DNA from 2 places in the Agrobacterium sp. ES01 genome. Region 2 is predicted to be linked to the other one. Evidence: riboswitches for the same ligand, from Rfam matches in the RefSeq annotation. Region 2 holds a riboswitch; the other holds the start of a gene.
The links. Region 2 has a riboswitch for thiamine pyrophosphate ahead of thiC (phosphomethylpyrimidine synthase ThiC). Riboswitches for the same ligand answer to the same signal wherever they lie in the genome.
Positions count from the first base shown of each region.

Region 1: another riboswitch for thiamine pyrophosphate. It lies ahead of thiD (bifunctional hydroxymethylpyrimidine kinase/phosphomethylpyrimidine kinase); the one in region 2 lies ahead of thiC (phosphomethylpyrimidine synthase ThiC).

Region 1 covers NZ_JBNQTH010000001.1:1,285,431-1,300,864, reverse strand. The annotation lists gene ACQQ2Q_RS06390 (sn-glycerol-3-phosphate import ATP-binding protein UgpC) at 1-416, shown strand, start outside; gene ACQQ2Q_RS06385 (cupin domain-containing protein) at 545-1,045, shown strand; gene gshB (glutathione synthase) at 1,143-2,090, shown strand; gene ACQQ2Q_RS06375 (YifB family Mg chelatase-like AAA ATPase) at 2,281-3,813, shown strand; gene cysK (cysteine synthase A) at 3,873-4,841, opposite strand; gene ACQQ2Q_RS06365 (GNAT family N-acetyltransferase) at 4,986-5,885, opposite strand; gene dut (dUTP diphosphatase) at 5,882-6,349, opposite strand; gene ACQQ2Q_RS06355 (peptide chain release factor 3) at 6,445-8,028, shown strand; gene ACQQ2Q_RS06350 (HAD-IA family hydrolase) at 8,029-8,700, opposite strand; TPP riboswitch at 8,925-9,021, shown strand; gene thiD (bifunctional hydroxymethylpyrimidine kinase/phosphomethylpyrimidine kinase) at 9,136-9,942, shown strand; gene ACQQ2Q_RS06340 (GFA family protein) at 9,974-10,375, opposite strand; gene ACQQ2Q_RS06335 (pirin family protein) at 10,485-11,396, opposite strand; gene ACQQ2Q_RS06330 (class II glutamine amidotransferase) at 11,635-12,438, shown strand; gene coaBC (bifunctional phosphopantothenoylcysteine decarboxylase/phosphopantothenate--cysteine ligase CoaBC) at 12,485-13,699, opposite strand; gene ACQQ2Q_RS06320 (TRAP transporter large permease) at 13,776-15,062, opposite strand; gene ACQQ2Q_RS06315 (TRAP transporter small permease) at 15,087-15,434, opposite strand, start outside.
Region 2 covers NZ_JBNQTH010000006.1:107,286-122,719, reverse strand. The annotation lists gene ACQQ2Q_RS17615 (SixA phosphatase family protein) at 1-397, opposite strand, end outside; gene leuC (3-isopropylmalate dehydratase large subunit) at 536-1,945, opposite strand; gene ACQQ2Q_RS17605 (class I SAM-dependent DNA methyltransferase) at 2,432-3,067, opposite strand; gene ACQQ2Q_RS17600 (amino acid ABC transporter permease) at 3,060-3,887, opposite strand; gene ACQQ2Q_RS17595 (transporter substrate-binding domain-containing protein) at 3,916-4,713, opposite strand; gene rplS (50S ribosomal protein L19) at 4,845-5,387, opposite strand; gene trmD (tRNA (guanosine(37)-N1)-methyltransferase TrmD) at 5,644-6,342, opposite strand; gene rimM (ribosome maturation factor RimM) at 6,353-6,928, opposite strand; gene rpsP (30S ribosomal protein S16) at 7,055-7,438, opposite strand; gene ACQQ2Q_RS17570 (chorismate mutase) at 7,486-7,794, opposite strand; gene ffh (signal recognition particle protein) at 7,807-9,363, opposite strand; gene ACQQ2Q_RS17560 (MBL fold metallo-hydrolase) at 9,687-10,691, shown strand; TPP riboswitch at 10,731-10,852, shown strand; gene thiC (phosphomethylpyrimidine synthase ThiC) at 10,945-12,762, shown strand; gene thiO (glycine oxidase ThiO) at 12,836-13,819, shown strand; gene thiS (sulfur carrier protein ThiS) at 13,816-14,013, shown strand; gene ACQQ2Q_RS17540 (thiazole synthase) at 14,016-14,792, shown strand; gene ACQQ2Q_RS17535 (thiamine phosphate synthase) at 14,789-15,400, shown strand.

The DNA.
Region 1 (15,434 bases), on a different contig from region 2:
CGCCGGCCATGAACCTTTTGAATGGTACGGTCGAAGGGTCTCATCTTAGCATAGGCTCTTCGCAGATCGAACTCGGTGCCACGATCAGCGAGGCTGGACCAGTGACGATCGGTATTCGCGGAGAGGATCTGTCGATTGCGACCGACCCGGAGCATGCCATGCTGAGGCTGGAAGTGGATTACGTGGAGGAACTTGGTGCGCAGCGTCTCGTTCATGGACTGCTGGGCGATCAAGCCCTGACGGCTGTACTGCCGACCGAAGTCACCATATCGGGCCGGATGCCTCTTGCCGTTACCGTCGACCGGTTGCATTTCTTCAACGCCGATACGGGCAAGCGGATCGCGACACCGTTTCAGCGTTCCGTGACAGCGGAGCTGGGGCAGGTGGAGATCAATGCACCGGCAGAAGTTCTGTAAATATCCCAAACGCCCGCCCGATCCCTAACGCTTTCGATGGTTACAAGTCTAACAATCCGCTGAACATGTATTTTACCGGGTAATGATAGCGTCGAAGGATCAGAACGTCTTTCGAGGGGGCAGGTATCATGCCGATCAAACTTCTTATTGCCGGGTTGGCCGGGACCATGGCAATCCGCAATGGCTATCGGCAGGCGCCGGTCGCACCGCCGCTTGTGGCCGCAAGCAGCGGGCTTCTGGCGTTGGAAGCGGCACCAATCAAGCCCGAGTGGATCATTCGCGGCACACCTGTCGCGCGGCTTGCCCATCATTCTTCCAGCGATGACGGGGGCGGTATGACAGCTGTTTGGGACTGCACAGCAGGCGAGTTTCGCTGGTTTTTCGGTTGGGATGAGACGGTCGTCATCCAGGAGGGCGAAGTTCATGTTACAGCCGAAGATGGCACGCAGCGTCTCTTGAGGGCCGGTGACATTGCCTATTTCCGTGGGGGAACCTGGGCCGTATGGCGTGTCGATAACTATGTACGAAAGATAGCATTTCTGCGTCGGCCTTTGCCTTTTCCGCTTGCAATTGCGCGTAAAATAAAGGCCGCGATACGCCCCTCTAAACAGCCAGGCATTGACGCGTGACCATGATCGATCTGCGGGCCGGCTAATTCACGTCCGGGCCGTTGCCTTTGCAGTTGGCTCGCCCTAAATCAGGGTGGGTTTCAATGAGGTTCTGGCAATGGCAAAAATTACATCCGTCGCGGTTCAGATGGACCACGTCTCTGGCATCAATATCGCCGGCGATTCTACATTCGCCATGAGCCTTGAGGCGCAGAACCGCGGCTACAAGCTTTTTCACTACACACCAGATCGCCTGGCCATGCGCGATGGCAAGGTTTTTGCGGTTGTAGAGCCGATGGAACTGCGCGACGAGAAGGGCAATCATTTCACGCTTGGTCAGCCCGAGCGGATCGATCTGTCGACTATGGATGTGGTTCTGCTGCGTCAGGATCCGCCCTTCGACATGGCCTATATCACCTCCACCCATTTGCTGGAGCGTATCCATCCGAAGACACTGGTGGTGAATGATCCGGCCTGGGTTCGCAATTCGCCAGAGAAGATCTTCGTTACCGAGTTTGCCGATCTGATGCCGCCGACGCTCATTACCAAGGACGGTGATGAGATTGCGCGTTTTCGTCAGGAAATGGGCGATATCATATTGAAGCCGCTCTACGGCAATGGCGGAGCCGGCGTTTTCCATTCCAGCAAGGATGACCGCAACTTTACCTCGCTACTGGAAATGTTCGGCCAGATGTACCGCGAACCCTATATAGCGCAGGCCTATCTGCCCGCGGTACGCAAGGGTGACAAGCGCATCATTCTGATTGACGGCGAACCGGTTGGCGCCATCAATCGTGTGCCTGCCGAAACAGACAGCCGTTCCAACATGCATGTCGGTGGACGTGCAGAAGCAACCGAACTGACTGCACGGGAAATGGAAATCTGCGCACGCATCGGGCCGGCGCTGCGCGAACGCGGATTCATTCTGGTCGGCATCGATGTGATCGGCGACTATATGACCGAGATCAACGTCACCTCTCCAACTGGAATTCGAGAAGTGAAAAACTTCGGAGGCGCTGACATTGCCGCCTTGATGTGGGATGCGATCGAGAAGAAGCGCGCCTAGGTTATCCGAGACTCCTTCTCTCTGGACACGTTTTGTTCTTGTCGCTCAACCGCTTACAACCCAAATGCTCGCTTGGGTTTAAGTTGTTCGCTAAATGTTCTTGTTTTCCGCGGGAAATGATGTCACCTTGCAACCTGTTGTCCGCGAAAGATGTATTTCGTGGTCCTCTCCGGGTGGATTGGGGCAGGCAATGGTTGCACGTGTCAGTACAGTTGCATTTCAGGGAGTCGATGGCGTTCCGGTCGATGTTCAGGTCATGGTGGCGCCTGGAAAGGTCGGCATGCAGATCGTCGGACTGCCCGACAAGGCAGTGGCGGAGAGCCGAGAACGGGTACAGGCGGCACTCCACGCCTCTGGCCTTTCACTGCCGGCAAAGCGCGTAACGGTCAATCTCGCGCCAGCGGATTTGCCCAAAGAGGGTTCTCATTTCGACTTGCCGATTGCACTTGGTCTTATGGCGGCACTCGGTGCCATTCCAGCGGACGCCCTGCAGGATTATGTCGTGATCGGGGAGTTGAATCTGGACGGCACCATTGCTCTGGTCGCCGGTGCACTTCCTGCGGCAGTCGCCGCCAACGCCATGGGCAAGGGACTGATCTGCCCTGCCGATAGCGGGTCGGAAGCTGCTTGGGCCGGCGCCGATATCGACATCTTGGCACCCAGAAGCCTGATTGCGCTCGCCAATCATTTTCGTGGCACACAGGTGCTGAGCAGGCCCGAGCCGGTCGTACGCGCTTTGCCAAAAAACGTGCCGGATCTGGCAGATATAAAGGGGCAGGAAAGTGCCAAACGTGCGCTTGAGGTCGCGGCCGCAGGAGGCCACAACCTCTTGATGGTCGGCCCACCAGGGTCCGGAAAATCCATGCTCGCGGCACGCCTGCCTTCAATTTTGCCGCCACTGTCCGCGGCAGAACTGCTGGAAGTCTCGATGATCCACTCGATCGCAGGTCAGTTGTCAGGCGGCAAGCTATCGGACACCCGGCCTTTCCGGACGCCTCATCATTCGGCGACCATGGCAGCGCTGGTTGGAGGCGGTTTACGGGCCAAACCAGGCGAGGCATCGATTGCCCATCACGGCATTCTCTTTCTCGACGAACTCCCGGAATTCTCGCCCCAGGTGCTGGATGCCCTGCGCCAGCCGCTGGAAACGGGAGACTGTATCATCGCCCGGGCCAACCACAGGGTCACTTATCCCGCGCGCTTCCAGCTCGTGGCTGCCATGAATCCATGTCGTTGCGGTATGGCTGGCGAGCCGGGTCACAGCTGTGCGCGCGGTCCGCGCTGCGCCTCTGACTATCAGGCCCGTATTTCCGGCCCGCTCATGGACCGCATCGATATCCGTATTGATGTCCCATCCGTGTCTGCAACGGACCTTATAAGGCCGCGACCGGCTGAGGCCAGCGCAGAGATCGCAAGGCGTGTAGCCACTGCGCGGGAAAGGCAGAGAATACGCTTCGAAGAGGCCGGCATGCCCGACATCTACCTCAATGCAAGGGCTTCCACTTCCCTCATCGAAAAACTGGCAGAACCTGATCCCGGCGGCCTGCAATTACTGAGAGATGCAGCCGAGAAATTCCGGTTTTCCGCAAGGGGTTACCATCGGGTATTGAAGGTTGCCAGAACGCTTGCCGATCTCGATGGGTCGGACAAGTTGGGCCGCATCCACTTGGCCGAAGCGATATCCTACCGTATTCCGGCCGAACGGCAGATGGCCGCTGCGTGACGTCGCGCGCAGCGGCCAGTTGATAGATTTCGTCAATCATTCAATTGGGGCGAGCGGCCTCATTCACCAAGGCCGTCGAACAGTGACGTCGACAGGTAGCGTTCGGCAAAGGATGGAATGATAACCACAATTGTCTTGCCGGCGTTCTCCTCGCGGCTACCGATCTTGACCGCGGCCTCCAGGGCTGCACCTGACGAAATGCCGACAGGTACACCTTCCAGACGTGCAACCAGACGGGCATTGGCAAAGGCTTCGTCGTTGCTCACGGTGACAACTTCGTCGTAGATCGATGTGTCGAGGATCTTGGGTGCAAAGCCGGCGCCGATACCCTGGATCTTGTGTGGACCGGGATTGCCGCCTGAGAGAACCGGACTGTCTGCAGGCTCAACTGCGATAACTTTGATGGAAGGCTTTCTCTCCTTCAGTACCTGGCCGGTGCCGGTAATCGTGCCGCCGGTGCCAATACCCGCCACCAGAATGTCGATCGCGCCGTCGGTATCGTTCCAGATCTCTTCGGCAGTAGTCTTCCGGTGGATTTCCGGATTGGCGGCATTTTCGAACTGCTGAGGAATGAGGGCATTCGGCGCGGATGCAGCAAGTTCTTCTGCCTTGGCAATCGCGCCTTTCATACCCTTCGGACCCTCGGTCAGAACCAGCTCTGCCCCAAGAAGCGCCAGCATCTTGCGGCGCTCGATCGACATGGTTTCGGGCATGGTCAGGATCAGCTTGTAGCCTTTGGCGGCAGCGGCAAAGGCAAGCGCGATGCCGGTATTCCCGGATGTCGGTTCGATCAGAGTGGTCTTGCCAGGTGTGATTTTTCCTTGAGCTTCCAGCGACTCGATCATGGCGACACCGATACGGTCCTTCACGGACGCAATCGGGTTGAAGAATTCCAGCTTGGCCAGCAGATTGGCTTTAACGCCCTTAGCCTTGGCGAATTTGTCGAGCCGCACAATCGGCGTATCGCCGATAGTTTCCGTGATCGAGGCATAGACGCGTCCGCGTCCCGGTTTCTTTGCATCGGCCATTGTGGTGCTCCCTTTGAATATTGTCGTTGCTTAAAAGATAGGATCAACAGGCACAAATCGCCAGCATGCAATCACTAAGTCCTCAACTGGCGAGGAAAAAAACGCATGTCCTGACGACGCAAGGCAGATCTTTATTCCGCTGACTCAAAAATCGGCCATAGGTGTAAGGCGGAACGCCCTCTTTGGTCGATGTTCAATTGGGCCGCGCATCATCAAAACGAGATCGTCATCGTCTTGACGTATGTCGACGTTTTCAACGCCGATCTTGTCGGGAGGAAAGCCGATACGGATGCACTTTTCGTCCCAACTCAGTGATTGCGCAATATCGGCCAGCGATGGGATGCAGGGTCCGATAATATCAAGAAGTTCAGTCTCGCCATCGGTTGTCTTGCGCCATCCGATGATAACCCCACTTCTTTCCATCAAGGTCAAGTGAACGCCGGTGATGAGATGACAGTTCAGGAAAAACATGCGCGAATGGCAGCACACTGAAAAGCGCGAAGAAACCGGAATGCGCTGGTCCAGATGGCGGCTCAACAGATCAACATCGTCTGGTATCGCGAGATCGAGCATTCGTGTCTGCTCACGAGAACCATCGCCAGGGACCGAAGCTTTGAAGATGTGTTGGGGCAGCACTTCGAATTCGTAGGGCGTATAGAGTGTTGGTTTGTCCGTCAGCAGGACCAAGCTCTCAAAGCCTGCCTCCTCACATCGCTCAAACATTCGCTGAATCAGGCTCCGGAAAAGGCCTCTTCCCCTGTATTCAGGTAGCACCGCGCCACTTTGCCAACCGCCACAGCGTCTGACCTGCCCGTCAATCATCATTGGCAGTGAAAACGCGCTGAGATTGGCGACAACTCTGCCATATTCATCGAACCAGGCGCATGCAATGCTGCTGCGGTCATGGCCGCCATAAAGATCGATCGGGTTGATCTCGACCTCGAAGACGTCACGAAGCAACTGTTTGACCGACTGCCAGCCAGCGGCATCAGCGAAATAGTCTTCTCGGTAAACGAGTCCGGGTCGAGCTGGGGGTAACGTCATGCCGTTCCCGTCGATCCGAAGCCGCCATGTCCGCGTGTCGTTTCACTTGCAGACGATGTCTCGGCAACACGTGCTTGCACCACCGGCGCGATCACCATCTGCGCAATTCGCATGCCGCGATTGATCACGAAGGGATCATGGCCCAGATTGATGAGCAGCACCTTCACCTCTCCGCGATAGTCGCTGTCTATGGTGCCCGGAGTATTGAGGCAGGTTATACCGTTCTTGTAGGCGAGGCCGGACCGCGGACGGATCTGGGCTTCAAATCCATGTGGCACCTCAAACACAAAGCCCGTTGGAATAAGCGCGCGCTGACCGGGGTCGAGAACGACAGCATCGTCTTCACTGACAGCTGCACGCAGGTCCATGCCAGCGGCGCCCGCCGTCTCATAGGCTGGCAATTCCATGCCGTCACCGTGGGGGAGGCGAACGAGATTGAGCAAGGGTCCGAGAACGTCGCGCATGGCATTTTCCTTCCTGGCGGGAGTTGCGTGTCTCCAATTGCATATTCGCCCTCAAGTCGCTAGATAACCGCCCAACGAATAAGGATTTTCAGCTCATGGCCGAAACACTTGCCGAGGCGGTCTCTCGTCGCCGAACCTTTGCGATCATCGCGCACCCGGATGCGGGTAAGACAACGCTCACCGAAAAGCTGTTGCTGTTCGGTGGTGCGATCCAGCTCGCCGGCGAAGTTAAGGCAAAGAAAGACCGGATTCAGACCCGTTCGGACTGGATGAAGATCGAGCGCGAGCGCGGCATTTCGGTTGTCACCTCCGTGATGACCTTCGAATACGGCGGCAATGTCTTCAACATTCTTGACACACCCGGCCATGAAGATTTCGCAGACGATACCTATCGCACCCTGACCGCTGTCGATGCAGCGGTCATGGTGATCGATGCTGCAAAGGGTATCGAGTCTCGCACGCTGAAGCTCTTTGAAGTGTGCCGGATGCGCGATATTCCGATCATCACCTTCGTCAACAAGATGGACCGTGAAAGCCGCGATCCGTTTGAAATTCTGGACGAAGTGGAAGAAAAGCTGGCGCTGGATACCGCTCCGGTCACCTGGCCTGTTGGCCGCTCGAAGTCGTTTTGCGGTTCCTATCATCTGACCAACAACACCTATCGCGGCCCAGACTCACAGGTCCAGGCAACACCGGTCAACGGACCTCAAACTGTCGCGGTAAATTTGCCACAGAACGAGCGCGAGAGCTTTATCGAGGAGCTGGAACTCGCCCGTGAAGCCTGCCGTCCGTTCGACCGGCAGTCTTTCCTCGAAGGGCATATGACGCCGGTCTTCTTCGGTTCGGCGCTTCGCAATTATGGTGTGCGCGACCTCATCAACGCGCTTGGCGCACTTGCCCCGCCCCCGCGCGACCAGGTGGCGGATATTCGTACCGTCCATGCAAGCGAAGACAAGATGACGGCCTTCGTCTTCAAGATACAGGCCAATATGGACCCGAACCACCGCGACCGTATTGCCTTTGCACGTGTCTGTTCTGGCAAGCTGGAGCGCGGCATGAAGGCAAAGCTTGCCCGTACCGGCAAGCAGCTTGGCCTGACCGCGCCGCAGTTCTTCTTCGCGTCCCAGCGTCAGCTTGCCGACACGGCCTATGCCGGCGATGTCGTTGGCATTCCGAACCACGGAACACTGCGTATCGGCGACACACTGACAGAGGGCGAAGCGCTCGTCTTTCAGGGCGTGCCCAATTTTGCCCCGGAGATCCTGCGTCGCGTTCGCCTGGAGGATGCCATGAAGGCCAAAAAGCTCAAGGAAGCCTTGCAGCAGATGGCGGAAGAGGGCGTGGTTCAGTTGTTTCAGCCGGAGGACGGTTCACCCGCCATCGTCGGGGTTGTTGGAGCGCTGCAGCTTGACGTCTTGAAGGAGCGCCTTCAAGGGGAATATGGCCTGCCGGTCTCGTTCGAGATGGCGCGTTTCTCTGTCTGCCGATGGATTTCAGCCGATCAGAACGCCGATCTGGAAAAGTTCATCACCGCACGTCGCGGCGATATCTGCCGGGACCTAGATGGCGATCCAGTCTTCATGGCGCAGGATACGTTCTCGCTTCGCTATGAATCCGAACGCCATCCTGCGATCAAGATGGTCGAGATCAAGGAATATCACGTCGCAAAGGCGGCGTGATTACCGCCTGACCAATCGCAGTCGGCCATCCTCGTCTGTCGTAGCCGAGATTTCGCGATAGTCGACGATCGATGGCTCGCCAAGGGTGTGCTCGTGCTGATGCGTCGAGGTGATGACCATCACATCCGCGCCCGCTGCCTTGCCCGCCTGAACGCCGGCCGGCACATCTTCAAACACAAGGCAGCGGCTGGGGTCGAAGCCGAGCCGGGACGCGCCCAGGCGGTACCCGCTCGGATCTGGCTTGCCCACCGTTACATCCTCTGCGGTCACGCTGCCTGACGGTAGTGTCAGTCCGACCGCGCCCAGACGGGCCTTTGCCAGATTGACGGGTGACGATGTCACGATGGTCCACCGCGACGGCGGCAGCGACGATAGGAACGCTGCGGCACCTTCGATCGTGACCACGCCCTCGACATCCTCGATTTCCCCGCGTTCGACGTCAGCTGCCTCTGCCAACGGATCCACTCCCGGCAGGGCAAGTCCGCGGATTGTGTCGATGCCGCGCTTGCCGTGCATGGTCGGCAGAAAAGCTTCCACATCCAGACCATGCTTTTCTGCCCAACGGCTCCACACACGCTCGGCGGCCAGAATCGAGTTAATCAAGGTTCCGTCTAGATCAAACAGAAAGGCGTCGTAACCGGTTGCAAAGACGTCATTGGTGTTCTGAGGCATTGAGGGACTTTCAGATGGAAGCGGTCTGCGCGGATGTGGCAGGGTGGGGAACGGATTCGGTAGGCAAGGTAATCTCTCGAGGCGGGCTGTCCAACAGGCCCGCCGGAAATATTTCAGGAGGCAAAGTTGGAGCGCCAGCATCAGGGCCGAAGGCTGTTTGCTACATCCCAGCGCGCCTCAGCTTCGCGCGTGACACAGCGTAGGCTTTGTCGTTAAACTGAGGTCTGGAGAGACAGGGGCGTTCGTTGCAAGACGGGCTGAGAGGTACCCTTGGAACCTGAACCAGATAATGCTGGCGGAGGGAGTCGCTCGGGATCGTCCGATTGGATCGCTTTCTGATCAAGATCTCCCGCGTCTTCGCCCGGTTGAAAGGGACGAGATGAAGTACAGCGCAAATTCGAGATCATGTTTCACCGGTGGTGGGGGGATGAACGCATGATCCGAAACGTCCTTTCCATTGCAGGATCTGATCCATCCGGCGGGGCGGGCATCCAGGCAGACCTGAAGGCCTTTTCCGCTTTGGGCGCCTACGGAATGGCAGCGCTCACCGCATTGACCGCGCAAAACACGCAAGGGGTGTCTGCGGTTTATCCGCTGCCGCATGCCTTTGTTGCCGAGCAGATCCGCATGATCTTTGCCGATATTCGCGTGGATGCCATTAAGATCGGCATGATCGCCAATGCAGATATTGCGAAGGCTGTGGCGGAGGCATTGCAGCGCCATCGATCTGTCCCGGTCGTCCTCGATCCGGTCATGATCGCCAAGGGTGGCGCACCGCTTCTCAAACCGGATGCCGTCGCAGTCTTGAAAAGCGCACTCCTGCCACTTGCAACCTGCCTCACACCAAATCTGCCAGAGGCTGCCGTTCTGCTCGGTTTAGCGGAAGCTGCGACTAGAGAGCAGATGGAAGGTCAAGCGCGCCAGATATTGACGCTTGGACCAAAGGCAGTTCTGTTGAAAGGCGGACATTTGGAAGGCAAGGACAGTCCGGACGTTCTGGTGACGAGCGACATAACCCACTGGTTCGAAGCAAACCGCATCGATACGCCCAACACCCATGGAACCGGTTGTTCTCTATCCAGTGCTATTTCAGCCGAACTTGCAAAGGGTGTGGACGTCCTCACTGCCATTTCCACTGCCAAGATCTGGCTGACGGGGGCTGTTCTGGCTGCCGGTCAGTTGGCGGTTGGAGCAGGTCACGGCCCGGTCCATCACTTTCACGAGCTGTGGCGCCAAAGCTGACCTCCAAGGGCAGGCAGTCCGTTGCCTCGCGTCAATCTTCCTGATCTTCGGGAAGGTCACTGATGTCAGGCAACCAGGTTGCTGCGGACCGGCACCACATCTGTTCGCGAGGAAACAGTTGTGAGCGTTGGTTGATGCTTCCCCAGCGAATTCCGCGCTCACCGGTTTCATCTTCGCCTGTGGTAAAGAGCGGCGATCCGCATTCGGGGCAGAAAAACTGCTTTCGCACATTCCCGTTGTCGCCATGCTTTATATAGAGCTTTGGTGCCGAACCGGTCAGGCGAACGGTATTTGAGGCGGTGATAACCGTGACGCGGAACGGCGACCCGGTCAGCCTTTGGCAGTCTGTGCAATGGCAGATATAGACTTCGGCCGGATCGATCTCTGCCTCATAGGTCACCTTGCCGCAATGGCACTGCCCGTCAATCCGCATTGTCCGCTCCCTCGTTGGTTCAAGACAACATCGCAATCCGGGCAAAGGTCTGCCACCTGAAAATGCCGAATTTTTCATCCCGCACTTTCGAGTGGTTCAGGTCGCGCCGTTAGTGATCGGCCTTGATGAATGTTCCGTTTTGCAGTTCCTGCATCGCCAGCATCAATTCTTCACGTGTGTTCATCACGATCGGGCCATGCCAGGCGACCGGTTCTTTGATCGGTTTACCCGACACCAGCAGGAAGCGGATGCCTTGGTCACCTGCCTGAACCGTAATTTCATCGCCCGTGTCGAAGACGACCAGTGTACGATTGCCGGAGAGGTCGCGGATATTGAGTTCTTCGCCCTCGAACTCCTTCTCCACCCGCACGCCGAACGGCTTCGAGGCATCCCGAAAAGTGCCGGAACCCGCAAAGATATAAGCAAATGCCGAGCGGTAGGTATCAACTGGAAACGTCTTGCGCTTGCCCGGCGGCACCGAGATATCGAGATACACAGGCTCGGCAGCGATACCGTCCACGGGTCCGGATTTACCCCAGAAGCTGCCGGAGACCACCCGCACTGCCGTGCCATCGTCGTCGACGACGACCGGAATGTCTGCGGCCTTGATGTCCTGATAGCGCGGTGCCGTCATCTTCAGTGAAGACGGCAGGTTGGCCCATAGCTGGAAGCCATGCATCTTGCCGGCGAAATCGCCCTTCGGCATTTCCTGGTGCATGATGCCGCTACCGGCTGTCATCCACTGAATGTCTCCGGCACCGAGCATGCCTTGATTGCCAAGACTGTCGCCATGCTCAACGGTGCCTGCCAAGACATAGGTAATCGTTTCGATACCCCGATGCGGGTGCCAGGGAAAGCCGCGAATATAATCCTGCGGATTGTCGTTGCGAAAATCATCCATCATCAAGAAGGGGTCAGTCATCGACGGATCGCCGAAGCCAAAGACCCGATTCAGTTTGACACCGGCGCCTTCCATGGTGGGCTGGGCTTGGCTTTCGTGTTTGACAGGTCGAATGGACATCCGTGGCTCCTTTCGAGCAAAAACTGAGTTGCAGTCAATATAGTCGAAACAGCCGTGACGCGAAGAGGGTGGGCCAGAACGCACTGTTCACCTTTTTGCTGCCGTATCTCCGTTCGATTTGGCGAGACCGGCAAAATTCTTTCAATGAAAAATGGGCGGATTAAGATAATCTTAGCCAAGAATGCCAACACTGTCTGGACCGCCGCATGCGGATGCGGCTGGCCGGAGAACAAAAGACATGTGCCGTTGGGCAGCCTATCGCGGAGCGCCTCTCTATCTTGAAGAGCTTGTCAGCTCGCCTGCTCATTCCCTGATTGAACAATCCCATTGTGCCACGAAGGCCATGACCTCGACCAATGCGGATGGTTTCGGCATCGCCTGGTATGGTGATCGTCCTGAACCGGGCCGTTTTCGCGATGTGCTGCCGGCATGGTCTGACTGCAATCTGAAAAGTCTTGCCGGGCAAATCCGGTCACCGCTCTTTCTTGCCCATGTGCGGGCTGCAACCCATGGTTCGACACGCCGTGACAATTGTCATCCCTTCGTGCACGACTCCTGGTCTTTCATGCACAATGGTCAGATCGACCATTTTGACAAACTGCGTCGCTCCATGGAAGCCATGCTCGACGATGATTTGTTTAATGCGCGCTGTGGTTCGACTGATTCCGAACTTCTGTTTCTGTTGGCTCTCCAGCTGGGCATGCGCGAACAACCCTTGCAGGCCATGGCCAATGCAATTGGTTTTGTCGAACAGCTGAGCAATGAGATCTTGGGCTCAGCGCGCGTGCGCTTCACGGCCGCCTTCTCAGATGGAAAGGCCTTGTATGGGGTCCGCTACGCGAGCGATGCCAACGCGCCGACGCTGTTCGCCGCACCCATGGGCGGCGGCTACTGCCTTGTGTCAGAGCCGCTGAACGACGAGAAAGACACCTGGGTCGAAATTCCGGAATGCAGCGCTGTGGTCGTCACCGACAACGGGCTTGACGCTGCGGAGTTCAAGCCGGCGGTGGCGCAGTCGCACGCAGTTGAGGCTGCGGAATAAGCGACCGATACACATGAATGCATTCGGTGTCTTGGATACTGCTTTGCTAGGACTTTGCCTTCAGCCTGTCCGCGATCTCCTGAGCAAGCTTGGCGGCGACCTCGTCCTTTGATAAATCGGGCCATTCGCTGATGCCAGATGCCTCAATGATCTTTACGCGATTGCGCAGGCCGCCCATGATGCCGGTCTCGGGCGAAACATCATTGGCAACAATGATATCGGCACCCTTGCGCTCAAGTTTGGCGCGACCATTGATTTCCACATCCTGCGTCTCCGCCGCAAACCCGACAACCATACTGGGGCGCAACGTGTGGTGTCCGACGGTTTTCAGGATGTCGGGGTTTTCCGTAAGCTCAAGCGGTTGCGGTGCTTCGCCCGGCTTTTTCTTGATTTTCTGGCGATCCATGGAGGCCACTCGCCAATCGGCGACGGCAGCAACCATTACGGCGATATCGGCAGGCAAAAGCCCAAGCACCGCATCGCGCATTTCTTCCGCGCGCTCTACGTGCATAACGGATACACCGGCCGGATCAGGAATCGTCACAGGCCCGGATACCAGGGTTACATCCGCCCCGAGTTTCGCAAGAGCCGCCGCAATCGCATGGCCTTGCCGACCAGATGAGCGGTTGGCGATATAGCGCACCGGGTCAATCGGCTCATGGGTGGGACCGGAAGTGACAATGGCTTTCTTGCCGGTAAGAGGGCGCTCCATGGGCGCAAGCAGCCCTTCGACCGCCGTGACAATGGCGAGCGGTTCTGCCATCCGGCCTGTGCCGGACTCTCCGCTCTCTGCCATTTCACCTTGCATCGGACCGATGAAGTGAAAACCGTCGTTGTGGAGCGTCTCGACATTGCGTCTGGTTGCCGGATGGTTCCACATTTTCGGGTTCATCGCAGGTGCAACCAGCACGGGCCTATCAGCGGCCAGAAGAATTGCCGATGCCAGATCTCCGGCAAGCCCGTTTGCCATCTTGGCCATCAGATCAGCCGTCGCCGGGGCCACGACAATCAAGTCGCAGTCCCGCGCCAGCCGGATATGGCCGACATCCTGCTCATCTTCGCGGGAAAACAGATCGGTGAAGACATGGCCCGAAGAAAGAGCTCCCACAGCCAGAGGAGTGACGAATTCTTGCGCAGCCTTGGTCATCACGGGTCGAACCTCGGCACCGCGTTCACGCAGCCTGCGAATAAGGTCGAGGCTTTTGTATGCCGCGATCCCGCCGGCTATGATCAAAAGAATTCGCTTGTTTTCCAAGACCATCGCTATTTTCAGCCTTCTATGTATCCGGCGGCGACCCTAGCGCAAAAGCCATTGCGCTGGAAAGCGCCATTGCTTCTCACATATGCGACGGCAGAAAAAGAACAATGGCGGGAAAGGCAAGCAGGATGGCAATGCGAACGAAATCGATGGCCACAAAGGGTATGAGACCGGAAAAGATCGTCTTCAGGCGGACATTGCGCACCACTGATCGCAAGACGAAGGCGTTCATGCCCACCGGCGGTGTGATGTAACTGATCTCGGTCACCACGACGATGAAGATGCCGAACCAGATCAGATCAAACCCGGCTGCGGCAACCACCGGATAGAAAATCGGCACAGTCAGCGTGATCATCGACAAGCCTTCAAGCATGCAGCCGAGCACAATATAGATGGCAAGGATTGTGAGGATGATCGCTGTCGGGCTGTCACCGAATATGGTCAGCCCCGTTTGAAGGTCTTGGGTCATGCCGGACAGGTTCACGTAGCTGGTGAATGTCAGCGCGCCGAACAGGATGAAGAACATCATGGCCGTGTTCTTCGCCGTCTCAAACAGCGTTCCCAGCGCATCGGTCAGCTTGAAGCGTCCGCTCAGAACGGCCAGCAAGAAGGCACCGGCGGCTCCCATGCCGGCCGATTCCGTCGGCGTGAACACACCAAAGTAGATGCCGCCCATGACAAAGGCGAACAGGATCAGGGCGCCAAGTGTCCCGCGCAACGCCCGCAGTCGCTCGACAAGTGGCAGCTTCTCCTGAACGGGAAGGTCAATGCCCCGTAAGCGGACAGAAATCGCAACCGCGATCATATAGCCGATCACCCCGAGGATGCCCGGAATGAGGCCGGCAAGAAACAGCTTGCCAATGTCCTGCTGGGTCATGATGCCATAGAACACCAGAATGACGGATGGCGGTATGAGGATGCCAAGTGTCCCGCCGGCTGCGATCGAGGCCGTTGAGAGACTATCCGGATAGCCGAAACGCCGCATGGATGGCAGCGCGATTTTCGACATGGTGGCCGCTGTTGCAAGCGATGATCCGCAAACGGAAGAAAAGCCGCCGCAGGCAATCACAGTTGCCATGGCCAAGCCACCTTTGCGGTGTCTCAGCCACGCATTGGCCGAGCGATAAAGATCCTCGGCAATTCCCGACTGAACGACAAAATTGCCCATCATCAGGAACAGCGGCAGTACGGAGAGTGAGTATTCCCGGCTGTTGTCGAAGAAGGTTTGTCCAAGGAGCGAGAGTGCCGGCTGAAGACCGATGATCGACATTGTTCCGAGTGTCCCGACGATTGCCAGAGCAAAGGATATAGGCATGCCAACCAGCATCAGGACGAGAAGAAGAAGGCTGCCGATCGGCCAGGTCATGAGGATCTCGAGAAATTTCGCCCGCTAGCGTTTGCTTGACAGGACTTGGGAAAGGGTAATGAGAGCCGCGACTGCAGTGGCCGTTGCACAGAGATAGGCGATCGGCGCAACAGGCAAGTGCAAGCTCACCGTGCGTTCGCCATAGTTCGCCATGGCCTGACCCTGCGCCAGTAAGCGCCAGGCGATCACTGCAAGAGCGCCTGATGATAGCATGCTTATGGCCGCACGCCGTATCGGCTGGAACCAGGAGGGCATGCGGTCAACAAGAAGATCGACCGTGACATGCTCGTCGTCGAGACAGACCGCTGGCAGACCGATGAAGATGACAGAAGAAAGCAGCAATGCGGTAATTTCCGTTGCACCGCTCAACGG
Region 2 (15,434 bases):
TCTGCCCGAGGATAACCGGGGCCGACATATCGCATAGCCCGACGGCCAGATCACCAAGACCGGGATTATGTCCGAGGATCAGCACTGTTTCGGCATCCGGGGGGCAGGCGCGTAGAACGTCAAGAATATCGTCGGCAGCCGCATCGTATAAGCGATCCGAAATGTCGGTACGAATGTCCCTGCCGAACTGCGCCGATACGAATGCCCATGTCTGGCGCGTGCGTTTGGCTGGCGAAACGATTGCCAGATCCGGCAACAGGTTTTCGCTGGCAAGATAGAGACCCATGGCAGGTGCAGCGCTGCGTCCCCGTGCATTCAGCGGACGCTCCCGATCCGCCACATCTGCGGGCCAGGCCGACTTTGCATGGCGCATCAATATGAGCCGGCGTTTACTCAAGAACAATTCCTCCACTGCTGCAGACCATGTCTGCATGTCCAGCAGTTTGAGTATCTCTCCGGCACCTTGCAAACTATTTCGCAAAGAAAAGGCCGCCCGCTTTCACGGACGGCCATCGATATTGTTATTTGGTGAAGTTCAGGACCAGTCACGAATGTCGACAAAATGGCCGGCAACCGCGGCTGCAGCTGCCATGGCAGGCGACACCAGATGGGTCCGACCCTTGTGACCCTGACGACCTTCGAAGTTACGGTTAGAGGTGGAAGCACAACGCTCGCCCGGCTTCAGCCGATCGTCGTTCATCGCCAGACACATCGAGCAACCTGGCTCACGCCATTCGAAACCGGCATTCTTGAAGATCTGGTCGAGACCTTCGGCCTCCGCCTGCTCCTTGACGATCCCGGAACCGGGCACAACCATGGCCGATACCGTCGAGGCAACGGTCTTGCCTTCGACGACGGCTGCTGCTGCACGAAGATCCTCGATACGGCCATTGGTGCAGGAGCCGATGAACACACGATCAATTGCGATATCAGTCATCTTGGTACCAGGCGTCAGGCCCATGTAGTCGAGCGCGCGCCATTTCGAGGTACGCTTGTTTTCATCCTGGATATCATCCGGGTTTGGCACGACACCCTCGATCGAGACCACATCTTCCGGCGAAGAGCCCCAGGAAACGATCGGAGGCAGATTGGCCGCATCAAGAACAACAACACGGTCGAAATGCGCACCTTTGTCGGTGTGAAGCGTTTTCCAGTATTCAATCGCCATTTCCAGCGCTTCGCCCTCGGGCGCACGTGGCTTGCCTTTGATATATTCGAACGTCTTTTCATCCGGCGCAATCAGACCGGCGCGGGCTCCGCCTTCAATCGTCATGTTGCAGACAGTCATCCGGCCTTCCATCGAAAGCGCCTGGATTGCCTCACCGGCAAATTCGATCACGTGACCGGTACCGCCAGCGGTGCCAATTTCACCGATGATGGCCAGGATGATGTCCTTGGCGGTCACGCCTTCGGGAAGAACCCCGTCGACCCGCACAAGCATGTTCTTGGCCTTTTTCTGGATCAGGGTTTGTGTCGCCAGGACATGCTCCACCTCGGACGTGCCGATGCCGTGAGCGAGGGCACCGAATGCACCATGCGTCGAGGTGTGGCTATCGCCGCACACAATCGTCATGCCAGGCAGGGTGAAACCCTGCTCCGGACCGACGATGTGAACGATACCCTGGCGCTTGTCCTTCTCGGAATAGTACTCGACCCCGAAGTCAGCCGCGTTCTTGGCAAGCGCTTCAACCTGAATGCGGCTTTCCTCGTTCTTGATGCCCTCGTGACGGTCCGGCGTGGTTGGAACGTTGTGATCGACCACGGCGAGCGTCCGCTGCGGCGAGCGAACGGCACGATTGGCCATACGCAGACCTTCAAAGGCCTGCGGACTCGTCACCTCATGCACGAGATGCCGGTCGATGTAGAGAAGACAGGTTCCATCCGCCTGCTCATCCACCAGATGATCGTGAAAAATCTTGTCGTAAAGGGTGCGCGGTCCGCTCATGGTCTTGATCCGTTCTGACATTCGAAAAGTGGAAATTCGGGATATGCTACCGCTATTGGGCAGCGAAGACGCGTCAGGATAGCCGCGTAAAAAGAGCTCCACAGACGCGCGCGAAAAAGCGTGCCGGCAGACGCTTGTGGTCCTGCAGCACAATAAACTGGTTCGCGAGGCATCCGAATTTCGATCCCATGGTCGCGGTGAATAGCATTTCGCCATCATCATCGCAATTGCAATCAATGCTGCAATGCAAAGGGTGGGGTGCCCGAAAGGGTATCATGGCAATGGCGGCTTGACGAAATGGTCAGCCTCGAGGCCCAAATCATCGCCCCGCATTTTCGACGTGAGCGTGAGAAGACCATATGACGGTTTCCAATCCCGATCCTCGTATACGCCGTCGACCCACGGCAGAGGACCGGGCACAAGGACTGAATAAACGGCTAGCAGAGGCTTTCTGGAGTTGTTTTGATCCACCTCTCGAGCAATGTCTCATCGCAGCACGTTGAAGACATAAGTCTTGACGAAAACATCCGGCTCGTCGATCGCAAACGCCCTGAATGGAGTACTTTCCTCAGTGAGAGCCCAGGCACCTGTCCGCACGAGATCATCGATCACAGTGCCGAAGCCGTGTGCTTCGAAGATACTCTCCCGCACCGTGAAGATGCCGTACCCGCCTGCCCGCGTCACACGGCAGAGCTCGCGAAGACTGGATGCCGGCGCATGGCCTTCGGTGAAGACACCAGTCGCCAGAAATGCGGAGAAATAGCCATCACCCCAAGGCAGCGTCTCCCCAAGAGTAGCACGGGTCAGCGCATCATAGGCGCCTCGGGACGCCGCAAGCTTCAGCATGTCCTGTGAAAAATCGAGTCCTTCCAGCGGTCTATAGCCAAGCGCCTTGAGGAAAGGACCGGAGAGACCGGTTCCGCAGCCGGCATCCAGATAAGGGCCGGCACCCGTCGCGACATAACGCGAGACCCAGGAAAGCGCCAGAAAGGGCAGACAATATCCAGATGCAAGCGTGTCACGATCATAATCGCCAGCCCATGTCTGATAAGCATTTTGAAGTTCAGCAGGCGTGCCTGCCTTGTAGACAAGGCTCAATCCGTCGCTTTTGCGATCATTCATTGCGCGTGCCCTTCTCTCTCATCCGCGTCTCAAGCCGTCGCAGGACAAGCGATAGGCCAATGGTAAGGATAAGGTAGATATAGGCAACGATAGAGTAGGTTTCGAAAAAACGGAAGGAACCAGACGCGTAGATCTTTCCCGCCTGACTGATATCGGCGACGCCAAGCACCGAGACCAGTGAACTGTCCTTGACCATGGCGACGAAATCGTTGGAGAGCGGCGGAAAGATCACCTTGATCGCCTGCGGCAACACGATCAGACGAAAGCGCTGGTAGCGGCTCAAGCCAAGCGACATGGCAGCCTCGATCTGCCCTTCGTCAATTGATTGAAATCCGGCGCGAAAAATTTCGGCGATGAAGGCAGAATAGCCGATCGTCAGCGCAATGATTGCCCGCCACATCAGCGATACATCGCGCACCAGCAATGGCTCGATCCAGCCATCGGCCATGAGTGGCGCGAAGACAAAATTATAGGCGGTGACGAAAGCAGGCGCGCCGACAAATGCGATATAGAAAAGCAGCACAAGTATCGGGATACCGCGCACCACCTCGATGTAGAAGCGCGATGACTGGCGCAGGAAAATGCTGTCCGCCATTCCCGCCAAGGCCACCAGCAGCCCAAGCGCGATGGCCAGCGCAAAGCCGGTAAAGGTGACGATAACAGTAATCACGATCCCACGGGATACCGTCGCAAACACCTGGGAGTAGATGTCGTTGAAGGCGATGATCACGGCAATGCCGACAGCCAGAACGACAAGAGCCATCAGCCACCACGGCCTGTCGCCCTTGTCATTGCCGCGCGGAAGCGTTTGAAAGCCCATCAGGTTGTGGCCTTGAAGGCTTTCAAATTCATTCGCCCATCTTGTAATCGAGGAACCACTTCTTGTTCAAAGCGTCGAGTGTTCCGTCTGTCTTGAGCGCCTCTATCGCGGCATTGACCGGTGCAACAAGCGCGGAGCCCTTGGGGAAGATGAAGCCGAAGTCTTCCGAACCCAAAGGCCCACCGACCAGTTTCAGCCCGCCGTCTGAGGAATCGACATAGCCCTTGCCGGCAGTGCCATCGGTCAGAACCATATCGACATCGCCAGCCTTCAGGGCCTGTACTGTAGCGCCGAAGGTTTCAAACAACTTGATGCGCGGATTGGCCTCATCGCCATCCAGAACGCTGTAGACGGCTGTGTAGAAGGGTGTGGTTCCCGGCTGCGCGCCGATCAGAAGTTCCTTGTTGCCGCCAAAGCCTGCAGCATCGGTAAATCGATCCTCATCGCCACGCACCAGCATGAACTGCTCAGACCGCATATAGGGTTCTGAGAAATCAACTTTTGCCTTGCGCTCATCGGTGATGGTGATGCCGGTCATGCCGATATCATACTGCCCATCAGACACTGCCTGGATCATCGCGTCCCATGACGTGTTCTGATACTCGACCTTGAAATTCAATCGCTTGGCAATTTCCGCCATGGCGTCATATTCCCAGCCAATCGCGGCACCGGATTTGGGGTCGACGAACTGCAGTGGAGGATAGGCATTCTCGGTAACCACCACGACTGATTTTCCGCCGAGATCCGGCAGGTCGGCAGCATGGACAGCAGCAGGTGCGAGAATAAGGGCTGTGAGCCCGGCAAGAAGCGCGCGTCTGGACGGCATGGGAAACTCCTGAAAATGTGGCTTGGCCAGAGTGTCACAATTTGAGGAAGAGTTGCAAGCAAGGCGAGCAAGCCCAAATGAAAAAGGCGACCCGAAGGTCGCCTTGATCGATATCCCGATAAAGGAAATTCTTATTCCGCAGAACCTTCAGCCTCGGCTGCTGCAGCGGCATCCGCTGCTGCCTTTGCTTCTGCGGCTTCTGCTGCAGCCTTTTCAGCTGCAAGTGCCTGGGCGGCTGCAACCTTTTCAGCTTCGATACGGGCCTTTTCGGCAACGACAGCTGCGCGCTCTTCATCGTTCAGCTTGCGGGCGCGGGTACCGGTGTCTTCGATAATACGAGCAGACTTGCCGCGACGATCGCGCAGGTAGTACAGCTTGGCGCGACGAACCTTACCACGACGAACGATTTCAACGCCTTCAACCAGCGGAGAATAAACCGGGAATACGCGCTCTACGCCTTCGCCATAGGAAATCTTGCGAACGGTGAAGCTCTGGTTGATGCCGCCACCCGAACGTGCAATGCAAACGCCTTCATAGGCCTGCACACGAGTACGTGTACCTTCTGTCACGCGGACGTTGACACGAACGGTGTCGCCTGCGGAGAATTCAGGAAGCTTGCGCTTTTCTTCGATCTTGGCGGCCTGTTCGGCTTCCAACTGTTGAATGATGTTCATATGTCTAACCTTCGATTCTTCTGAAACAGCCAGAGCGCTCAACAATGGTCCATCGGATTTCCTCCGGACTTAGCCTTGATAGGCAGGAGCGGTGCGCGTGCTCTTTGTTTGCTGGTAGACGGGACTAAGCCCATTTCCGCGTGGGGCATTACACCACCGCCATCTGTTTGTCACCCCCAAAACCGCTATTTTGGAGGCGATCTCATCCCTTGGCGGTAAGAAAAACCAACAAAGGCGACAAATGGACCGCGAGAGGTCAGTTTGAGCCGTCAGATCCTTGGTCGTCGAGAATGTCGGGGCGCCGCTCACGCGTCAGTTTGAGGGCTTCTTCGTGACGCCATTTATCGATGGCGCCATGATTTCCGGACATCAGAACAGGGGGAATGGGAAGACCTTCGAATTCCGCCGGACGGGTATACTGCGGATACTCCAGAAGACCGCCTTCAAAGCTTTCGCTGACACCCGACTGATCATTTCCCATGACGCCCGGCAGAATGCGCACGACAGCGTCCAGCAGTGTCAAAGCCGCAGGCTCTCCACCGGACAAGATGTAATCGCCGATCGAGACTTCCTCGAGGTTGCGCGCCTCGATCACGCGCTGGTCGACACCTTCAAACCGGCCACAGACGATCACGACACCTTCGCCAGCGGCAATCTCGCGCACACGCTTTTGCGTGAGCGGTCTGCCGCGTGGGCTCATCAGAAGCCGCGGTCTCGTATCGGTCCCGGTCGAATCGATTGCAGCAGCCAGAACATCGGGTTTTAGCACCATGCCGGCTCCGCCACCGGCCGGTGTGTCGTCAACATTGCGATGCTTGCCGGTGGCAAAATCCCGGATCTGAACCGTATCCAGCGACCAGTCCTCGCGCGCCAATGCCTTGCCGGCAAGGGAATGGCCGAGATGCCCGGGAAACATATCCGGATAAAGGGTAAGCACCGTTGCTTTGAAGGTCATAATTTGCGGCTCATCCGCGCTTGTCAGAGGGTGGCTTTCCGCTGCGGCCGAGCGGCAATATATCGCCATCATCCTTCAGTCCCGCAGCGATGGGATCAACGATAATACGTCCGCCGTCCATATCGACTTCGATCACCGCAGCCTCGGAGAAGGGAATAAGCACGGGGCGCTTGCCCGGCCCTTTCAATTCGAGCAGGTCACCGGCGCCAAAATCATAGACTCCGCTCACGGCGCCATAATGAGCACCTTCCGCGTCGAACACCTGCAACCCCTCAAGATCGGCATAGTAGAACTCGTCTTCGTCCAACTCGTCATCCGGCAGGGCGTCGCGTTCAATATAAAGCTCAAGCCCGTTCAAGGCTTCCGCGGCATTGCGATCGTTGACGCCACGAAAGCGGACAACCACGACCGTCTTGGCTTCGCGAATTTCCAGAATCTCGAAGACGCGACCGTCCTTGGCGTGAAGATTGCCGTAATCGCCAAGTGCCGTCGGGTCGGCAGCAAAGGATTTCACCCGCACTTCGCCTCTCAGGCCCTGTGCGGATCCGATGGTCGCCATGAGAACAGGATTTTCGAGTTTTGCCATCAGCCGCAGATCTGTTTCGAGTTCATTTCATGTGGTCTCTTTTAGTGAATGTCACCAGCGAAGGGAAACGGAAAACGGCCGGCATGAGAGCATGCCGGCCGTAAAATCATGCATATCGGCAGAAAATTACTCGGCAGCAGCTTCGCTTGCAGCAGCCGCGGCTTCTGCAGCTTCAGCGGCCTTCATTTCCTTTTCCTTGGTGCGCTCGACAGCCTTCTTGCCAGGCTTTGCCTTTTCAGGGTTGACGCGAGCGTCGCGGCTCGCGAGGCCAGCTTCAGCCATGAAGCGCAGAACGCGGTCTGTCGGCTGGGCGCCCTTGGCAACCCATTCCTGGATGCGCTCGGCGTTCAGTTCAACGCGCTTTTCGTTGTCCTTGGCCAGCATCGGGTTCCAGGAACCGACCTTCTCCAGGAAACGACCGTCGCGTGGGCTGCGAGCGTCGGCAACAACGATCTGGTAATAAGGACGCTTCTTGGAACCGCCGCGTGCAAGACGAATTTTCAGGGCCATGTGTTTACTCCTTCAGGCTTTCTTGGACCGTTTGTTTCAAACGGCATTTAGGTTGCGCTGCCGTGCTCGGCAGCAATGGCTTCATGGTGACGGATCACTTCCTTGATAATGAAATTCAGGAACTTCTCCGCAAAATCCGGATCAAGCTGGGCATCGTGAGCGAGTTCGCGCAGCCGGGTGATCTGGTATTCTTCGCGCGCCGGATCTGCCGGCGGCAATTCATGTTGTGCTTTCAAAACACCCACTGCCTTGGTGCAGCGAAAGCGTTCAGCCAGCATATGGACAAGCGCTGCGTCGATATTGTCGATCGACTGGCGGTAACCGGCGAGCTGCTCCTTGATGGCGGGATCAATCATGCTGGTTCCTCATCACTTCTTCTTGGGCAATCCGGGAAGGCCACCAAGACCTGGCAGTTTCGGACCGCCAAGGCCAGGCAATCCTCCGCCACCCATGCCTGGCAGGCCACCGCCTTTACCAAGACCCATGGCATCGGCCTGCTTGGCCAGTTGTTCCATCTGCTTGGGATCCATCTTGGAAAGGTCCGGCATTCCACCGCCCATTCCGCCGAGGCCCATCTTGCCGGCAAGACCGCCCATCATCTGCTTCATCATGCCGCCGCCTTTGCCTTTGCCGCCCATGGCTTTCATCATATCGGCCATCTGGCGGTGCATCTTGAGCAGCTTGTTGATGGCAGCAGCGTCAGTGCCGGAGCCCGCAGCTATACGCTTCTTGCGGCTGTGCTTGAGCAGATCGGGGTTGGCGCGCTCGGCCTTTGTCATGGAAGAGATGATCGCCAACTGACGGGCGAACATCTTGTCGTCCATGCCAGCGGCAGCCATCTTGTCCTTCATGCCGGCCATACCAGGCATCATGCCCATGATGCCCCCCATGCCGCCCATGTTCTGCATCTGCTTGAGCTGATCGGCGAGGTCGTTCAGGTCGAACTTGCCCTTGGCCATTTTCTCGGCCATGACCTTGGCTTTTTCGGCATCGATCGTTTCCGATGCTCGCTCGACCAGCGAAACGATGTCGCCCATACCGAGAATGCGGTCGGCGATACGGCGAGGATGAAACTCCTCGAGTTCCGTCATCTTTTCACCAACACCGATCAGCTTGATCGGTTTGCCGGTTACCGCACGCATCGAAAGTGCCGCACCGCCACGACCGTCACCGTCCATACGGGTCAGAACAAGGCCGGTAATGCCAACGCGCTCATCGAAATTGCGAGCCAGATTGACAGCATCCTGACCGGTCAGCGCATCCGCGACCAGCAGGATTTCATGCGGATTGGACTTCTTCTTGATGTCGGACATCTCGACCATCAAGGGTTCGTCGATATGCGTACGACCAGCCGTATCGAGGATCACGACATCGTGGCCGCCAAGCTTTGCCGCCTGAACCGCGCGTGCCGCGATATCTGTCGGCGACTGGCCGGCAATGATCGGCAAGACATCGATCTTGATCTGTTCGCCAATCTGGCGAAGCTGCTCCTGCGCGGCCGGACGGCGCGTATCGAGCGAAGCCATCAGAACTTTCTTGCGGTCCCGATCCGTCAGCCGCTTGGCAATCTTGCCGGTGGTTGTTGTCTTACCCGAGCCCTGCAGACCGACCATCATCAAGACGACCGGTGCTGCTGCATGAAGATCAATGGTGACGCCTTCGGCACCCAGCATGTCTACCAGCTCATCGTGAACGATCTTCACGACCATCTGGCCAGGCTTGATCGACTTCACAACGGCGGCGCCAACGGCTTTTTCGCGCACCTTCTCGGTGAATTCGCGCACCACTTCCAGCGCGACGTCGGCTTCGAGAAGCGCACGACGCACCTCGCGCAGGGCAGCGGAAACATCCGCCTCCGACAGTGCGCCACGGCCCGTCAGTCCATTTAGAATGGATCCAAGGCGGTCCTGGAGGTTTTCAAACATCGGCTCTTCCTTGTCGTTTCGAGTTGGCTATAGCTTCGCCCGCAACGTTGGTTCTTTCGGCGGCAAAAACAAGACGCAAAGCCAAAAAGCACCCGAGGGCGCATCGCGCTGTCGGGTGTTGACCTCCGGGATCTGTTTATACCTGTTAGGGGTCCCGGTCGGCGGCTCAAGAGTCTGCTCTTGTCGCTGATTTCGGCGCGATAAACAGGAAATCCATCATAAAGTCAAGACTGCGGGGCCTTTTGCTTTAAGGTCAGCGTCTTTCAATTGACGTTATGAAGCTTAGGTAACACTGGACACGGTTTCGTTGCGAGGAGGGAAGAATGCCAAAGAAGCTGCCCAACCCCTATTATGATGGTCCGCCCTCCAAGCATTTCGACGGCGTTCGCTTTTTCAACCCTGGCGGCATCAAACCGGCAGGCCTGCGCGATCTGTTAAAGTGGAAGTTCAAAGGTGAACGGGCGAAATGGCCAAAGTCGGCCCCCAGCCCCTTTGCACCGACAAAACCGACACAGCGCATCACGGGCGATGGGCTTCGCGTCACGATGATCGGCCATGCCTCTCTGCTCATTCAGGTCGCAGGCCTCAACATTCTGACAGATCCCCTCTGGTCTGATCGCGCAAGCCCCTTGAGTTTTGCCGGGCCGAAAAGGGTGGCCAAGCCGGGGATCGCCTTCAATGATCTTCCGGATATCGACGTGGTGCTCGTGACACATAATCACTATGACCATCTCGACATCTCGACGTTGAAACGCCTCTATGCCGAGCACGGTGCCCACATCATCACGCCGCTTGGCAATGACACGGTCATCCACAAATCCATTCCCGACGCCAAGGTCTCGACCATGGATTGGGGAGAGCAGCTATCCTATTGGGACGGCGTAACGATTGATGCAGAACCTTGCCATCACTGGTCAGCCCGCGGGGTGACCGACAGACGTATGGCACTCTGGGCCGCATTCGTGATTTCAACGCCATTCGGCAAAATCTATCATGTCGGTGATACCGGTTTTCACGACGGCATAAACTATCGAGCAGCCCGGGAAAAACACGGTGGTTTCCGTCTCGCCAATTTACCGATTGGCGCCTATGAACCGCGCTGGTTCATGAAGGGTCAGCATCAAAGTCCGCAAGAAGCCGTGGACGGTATGGCGCTTTGCAATGCAGCCCATGTGGCAGGTCACCACTTCGGCACATTCCAGCTGACCGACGAGGCCATAGACGCGCCCGTCACCGCGCTGAGCCAGGCCTTAGCAGAAAGGGACATAGCGGCATCCCGCTTCCGCCCGCTTCATGCCGGCGAGGTGTTCGACGTGCCCATGCCCTAAACGGCATTGACAAATCGTCATTCGCGGAAGAACCTTGAAGCCATTCACCAGGGGTGTCCCGACAAGGGGCTGAGATTCCGCTAGGTTTGCATAAACAGCGCGGTGACCCGTTGAACCTGATCCAGTTCATACTGGCGTAGGGACGGTGCGAGCGCTGTGCAATCAAGGCCCGAATATTTTGGGGCTTGTGGCGTCTTTTCATCATTCCGGCTGACATGACTGGGTCTCCAAACCGAATACTTGGAGCCTCACGATGAACATTGCCTCGAAAATTCCAACACCCGAAGTCACCACTGGTCCGCTGCCGGCATCGACAAAAATCCATGTCACAGGCGAGGTCCATACCGATATCCGCGTTCCCATGCGCCAGATCAGCGTCCACCCGACCGCTGGCGAACCACCGGTCACAGTCTATGATTCTTCTGGTCCCTACACAGACCCTGGCAACACCATAAACATTGAACAGGGCTTGCCCCGCCTGCGAGAGGCGTGGATATCAGCGCGCGCCGATACGCAAGCCTATGACGGTCGCTCGGTGAAACCCGAAGACAACGGATTTGTCTCGGGTGAGAAACTGACCCCGCAATTTCCTGCCTTGCCGACACCCCGAAAAGCGCTCGCCGGGCAGGCTGTCACCCAGCTTGCCTATGCCCGCGCCGGCATTATCACGCCAGAGATGGAATTCGTGGCGATCCGCGAGAATCTTGGCCGCAAGGCCGTGAAGGAAATGCGAACACGCGATGGAGAAGACTTCGGCGCGGCGATCCCGGATGTCATAACGCCGGACTTCGTGCGCGAGGAGATCGCCCGGGGGCGGGCGATTATCCCAGCCAACATCAACCATCCCGAAGCCGAGCCGATGATCATCGGCCGCAACTTCCTGGTCAAGATCAACGCCAATATTGGCAACTCCGCAGTCACCTCCTCCATGGCAGAGGAGGTGGACAAAATGGTTTGGGCCACCCGCTGGGGTGCCGATACGGTGATGGATCTCTCCACAGGCCGCAACATCCACAATATCCGCGAATGGATCATCCGCAATTCACCCGTACCGATCGGCACCGTGCCGCTCTATCAGGCACTGGAAAAGGTGAATGGAATTGCCGAGGACCTCACCTGGGAAGTCTATCGCGATACGCTGATCGAGCAGGCCGAGCAGGGCGTCGACTATTTCACCATCCACGCCGGTGTCAGGCTCTCCTATATCCATCTGACCGTCGACCGGGTCACAGGTATCGTCAGTCGCGGCGGCTCGATCATGGCCAAGTGGTGTTTGCATCACCACAAGGAGAGTTTTCTCTACGAGCATTTCGAGGAGATCTGCGACATCTGCCGCGCCTACGACGTGTCTTTCTCACTCGGCGATGGCTTACGCCCCGGTTCGATTGCCGATGCCAATGATGCCGCCCAGTTTGCCGAATTGGAGACGCTGGGCGAGCTTACCCGGATCGCATGGGCAAAGGACTGCCAGGTGATGATCGAGGGCCCAGGCCATGTGCCAATGCACAAAATCAAGGCCAATATGGACAAGCAGCTCGCTGTTTGCGGCGAGGCCCCCTTTTACACCCTGGGGCCACTGACCACCGACATTGCCCCCGGTTACGACCACATTACCTCCGGCATCGGCGCCGCCATGATCGGCTGGTTTGGCACGGCCATGCTCTGCTACGTCACGCCGAAGGAACATCTGGGCCTGCCAGACCGCAACGACGTGAAGACCGGCGTCATTACCTACAAGATCGCGGCCCACGCCGCAGACCTCGCCAAGGGCCATCCGACAGCACAGGCCCGCGACGATGCGCTGTCCCGCGCCCGCTTCGAGTTTCGCTGGGAAGATCAGTTCAACCTCTCGCTCGACCCGGAAACGGCTCGTGCGCTGCATGACGAGACCCTGCCAAAAGAGGCGCACAAGACAGCGCAATTCTGCTCCATGTGCGGCCCCAAATTCTGTTCCATGCGCATCTCCCACGACATCCGCGCCGAGGCCCAGAAAGAAGGAATGGCCGCCATGGCCGAGAAATACCGTGCGGGCGGCGATCTCTACATGCCGGTCGAAGGGGGAAAGCAATGAGCCGCTTTCACGATCGACAATCGGGCAAGCCGGCTCATCACCCAGAGCAGGCTTCAGTCACGGAGTCGCGTCCATGGCTGTTCTGATCAAAGGCGCAGGCGTTGCAGGCCTCACGGCTGCCTTCGAACTCACGCGTCGCGGCATCAAGGTTGAGGTCAGTGAAACCCGCTCTGTCATAGGCCATGGCGCGTCGCATTATGCGGGCGGCATGTTGGCTCCGTATTGCGAGCGTGAGGCGGCGGAAGAGTGCATTCTTGAACTTGGCCTTTCGGCAGCCGACTGGTGGGAGGCGGCACTTCCAGGCTCGGTGAAGAAGAATGGAACTCTCGTCGTCGCTCCACCCCGCGATAGAGAAGAACTGAAGCGATTTGCCGGCCGTACGCGCGGCTTTCGCTGGCTGGACGCAGAGGAGATCGCGGCGCTGGAACCCTGCTTGGCCGGCCGCTTTTCCAAAGCTCTCTTTTTCCCCGAGGAAGCGCATCTTGATCCACGAGCAGCCCTGGCCGGTCTCCATCGGTCTTTGCAAGCAAGCGGCGTCACCTTTCATTTGGGTGCAAAAGCAAAGGACACCGGCTGTTTCGACACCATCGTTGACTGCACCGGACCAGCCGCCATTGGCCCCGCCAACAGCCTGCGCGGTGTGCGCGGCGAGATGCTCTATCTCGACACACCAGACATCACGTTATCGCGCCCGGTGCGCCTCCTTTATCCGCGCCACCCGGTCTATCTGGTGCCCCGCGAGAAACATCGCTTCATGCTGGGCGCCACCATGATCGAAGCTGCCGACGATGGCCCGATAACCGCGCGTTCAATGATGGAGCTTTTGAACGCGGCTTACGCGCTTCATCCCTCTTTTGGAGAGGCTCGCATCATTGAGACCGGCACCGGCATTCGACCCGCCTTTGCCGATAACATTCCACGCATTGAAGAGACGCCGGACGGCTTTGCCCTTGCCGGGCTTTACCGCCACGGTTTCCTGCTTTCTCCAGCACTCGCGGTCGCAGCTGCAGACCGACTTTCGCACCCGACGCGCAGAAAAGAAAGGCTGACAGCATGACACTGATCGTAAATGGCGAACCCGTTACAATCGAAGCTGTAACGCTTCTCGATCTCATGACAGCCCTCGACTACGAGGGTGATTGGCTGGCGACCGCCGTCAATGGCAACCTCGTTCATCGTGAGGATCGCGCCGTCCATCGCCTCGACGAGGGCGACCGGATCGAAATCCTGAGCCCCAAGCAGGGAGGCTGACGATGACGCTGATCCTATACGATGTCGCGCTTCAATCGCGTCTTCTGCTTGGCACGGCGCGCTATCCGTCGCCAACAGTCCTTGAGCAGGCCGTCAGATGCTCCGGAACTGAAATTGTCACCGTCTCGCTTCGCCGGGAAACAGCAGGCGGCAAGTCGGGTGGCGAGTTCTTCGATCTGATCCGGGCACTCGGGGTTCGGGTTCTGCCCAATACGGCCGGCTGCCACTCCGTTTCCGAGGCCATACTGACAGCAAGGATGGCCCGTGAGGTCTTTGGCACAAACTGGGTCAAGCTTGAGGTGATCGGCCATCAGGATACGCTGCAACCTGATGTTTTTGCTCTGGTAGAGGCTGCCCGCATTCTCTCAGAAGATGGCTTCAACGTCTTCCCCTACACAACCGACGATCTTGTGGTTGGCGAAAAGCTGCTCGATGCCGGATGCAAGGTGCTGATGCCCTGGTGCGCACCGATCGGCTCTGCCATGGGGCCGCAAAACATGGTGGGTTTGAAAGCAATGCGGGCCGAATTTGCCGATATCCCATTGATCGTCGATGCCGGCATAGGACGCCCCTCCCATGCACTGCAGGTCATGGAACTCGGCTATGATGCTGTTCTGCTGAACACCGCCGTATCCGGGGCCGGCGATCCGGCATCGATGGCGCAAGCCTTCGGCTCCGCGATCACTGCCGGCCGCATCGCCTATCTGGCAGGCCCGCTGGAACCGCGCGACATGGCTGTGCCCTCCACACCCGTCATCGGCAAAGGCGTTTTCGCATGAAGCTCGATCCCTTCTATCTGATCGTCGATAGCGCCGACTGGATCGAGCGTCTGGTCCCCCTTGGGGTGAAACTCGTGCAACTCAGGATGAAGAACATCGATGACACGATGCTCAGGCATCATGTTCGAAGGTCAAGGCGCATCTGCAAAGCCCATGAATGCCAGCTAATCATCAATGACCACTGGCAGATCGCGATTGAGGAGGACTGTGATTTTGTCCATCTCGGTCAGGAAGATATGGTCGAAGCGGATCTGGGTGCCATTCATAGGGCCGGGTTGAAGCTCGGTGTGTCAACCCACGACGATGCTGAACTCGACACGGCGCTTGCCGTCAATCCCGACTATGTTGCGCTCGGCCCCGTCTGGCCAACAATCCTGAAACAGATGAAATGGGCGCCTCAAGGGGTTGAGCGCGTAACCGACTGGAAGGCACGGATAGGCAACATTCCCCTGGTCGCCATCGGCGGTGTCACCTCGGAGCGCGCGCCTCTCGTATTGCATGCCGGTGCCGACACTGCTGCAGTGGTGACCGACATTACCTTGAACGACGATCCGGAGACACGCACGTGTCAATGGCTGCAAGCAACCGAGCAATGGAGGCGCCTGTAAAGCTGGCGACATCGGATAGCGTGGAAAAGTCGCC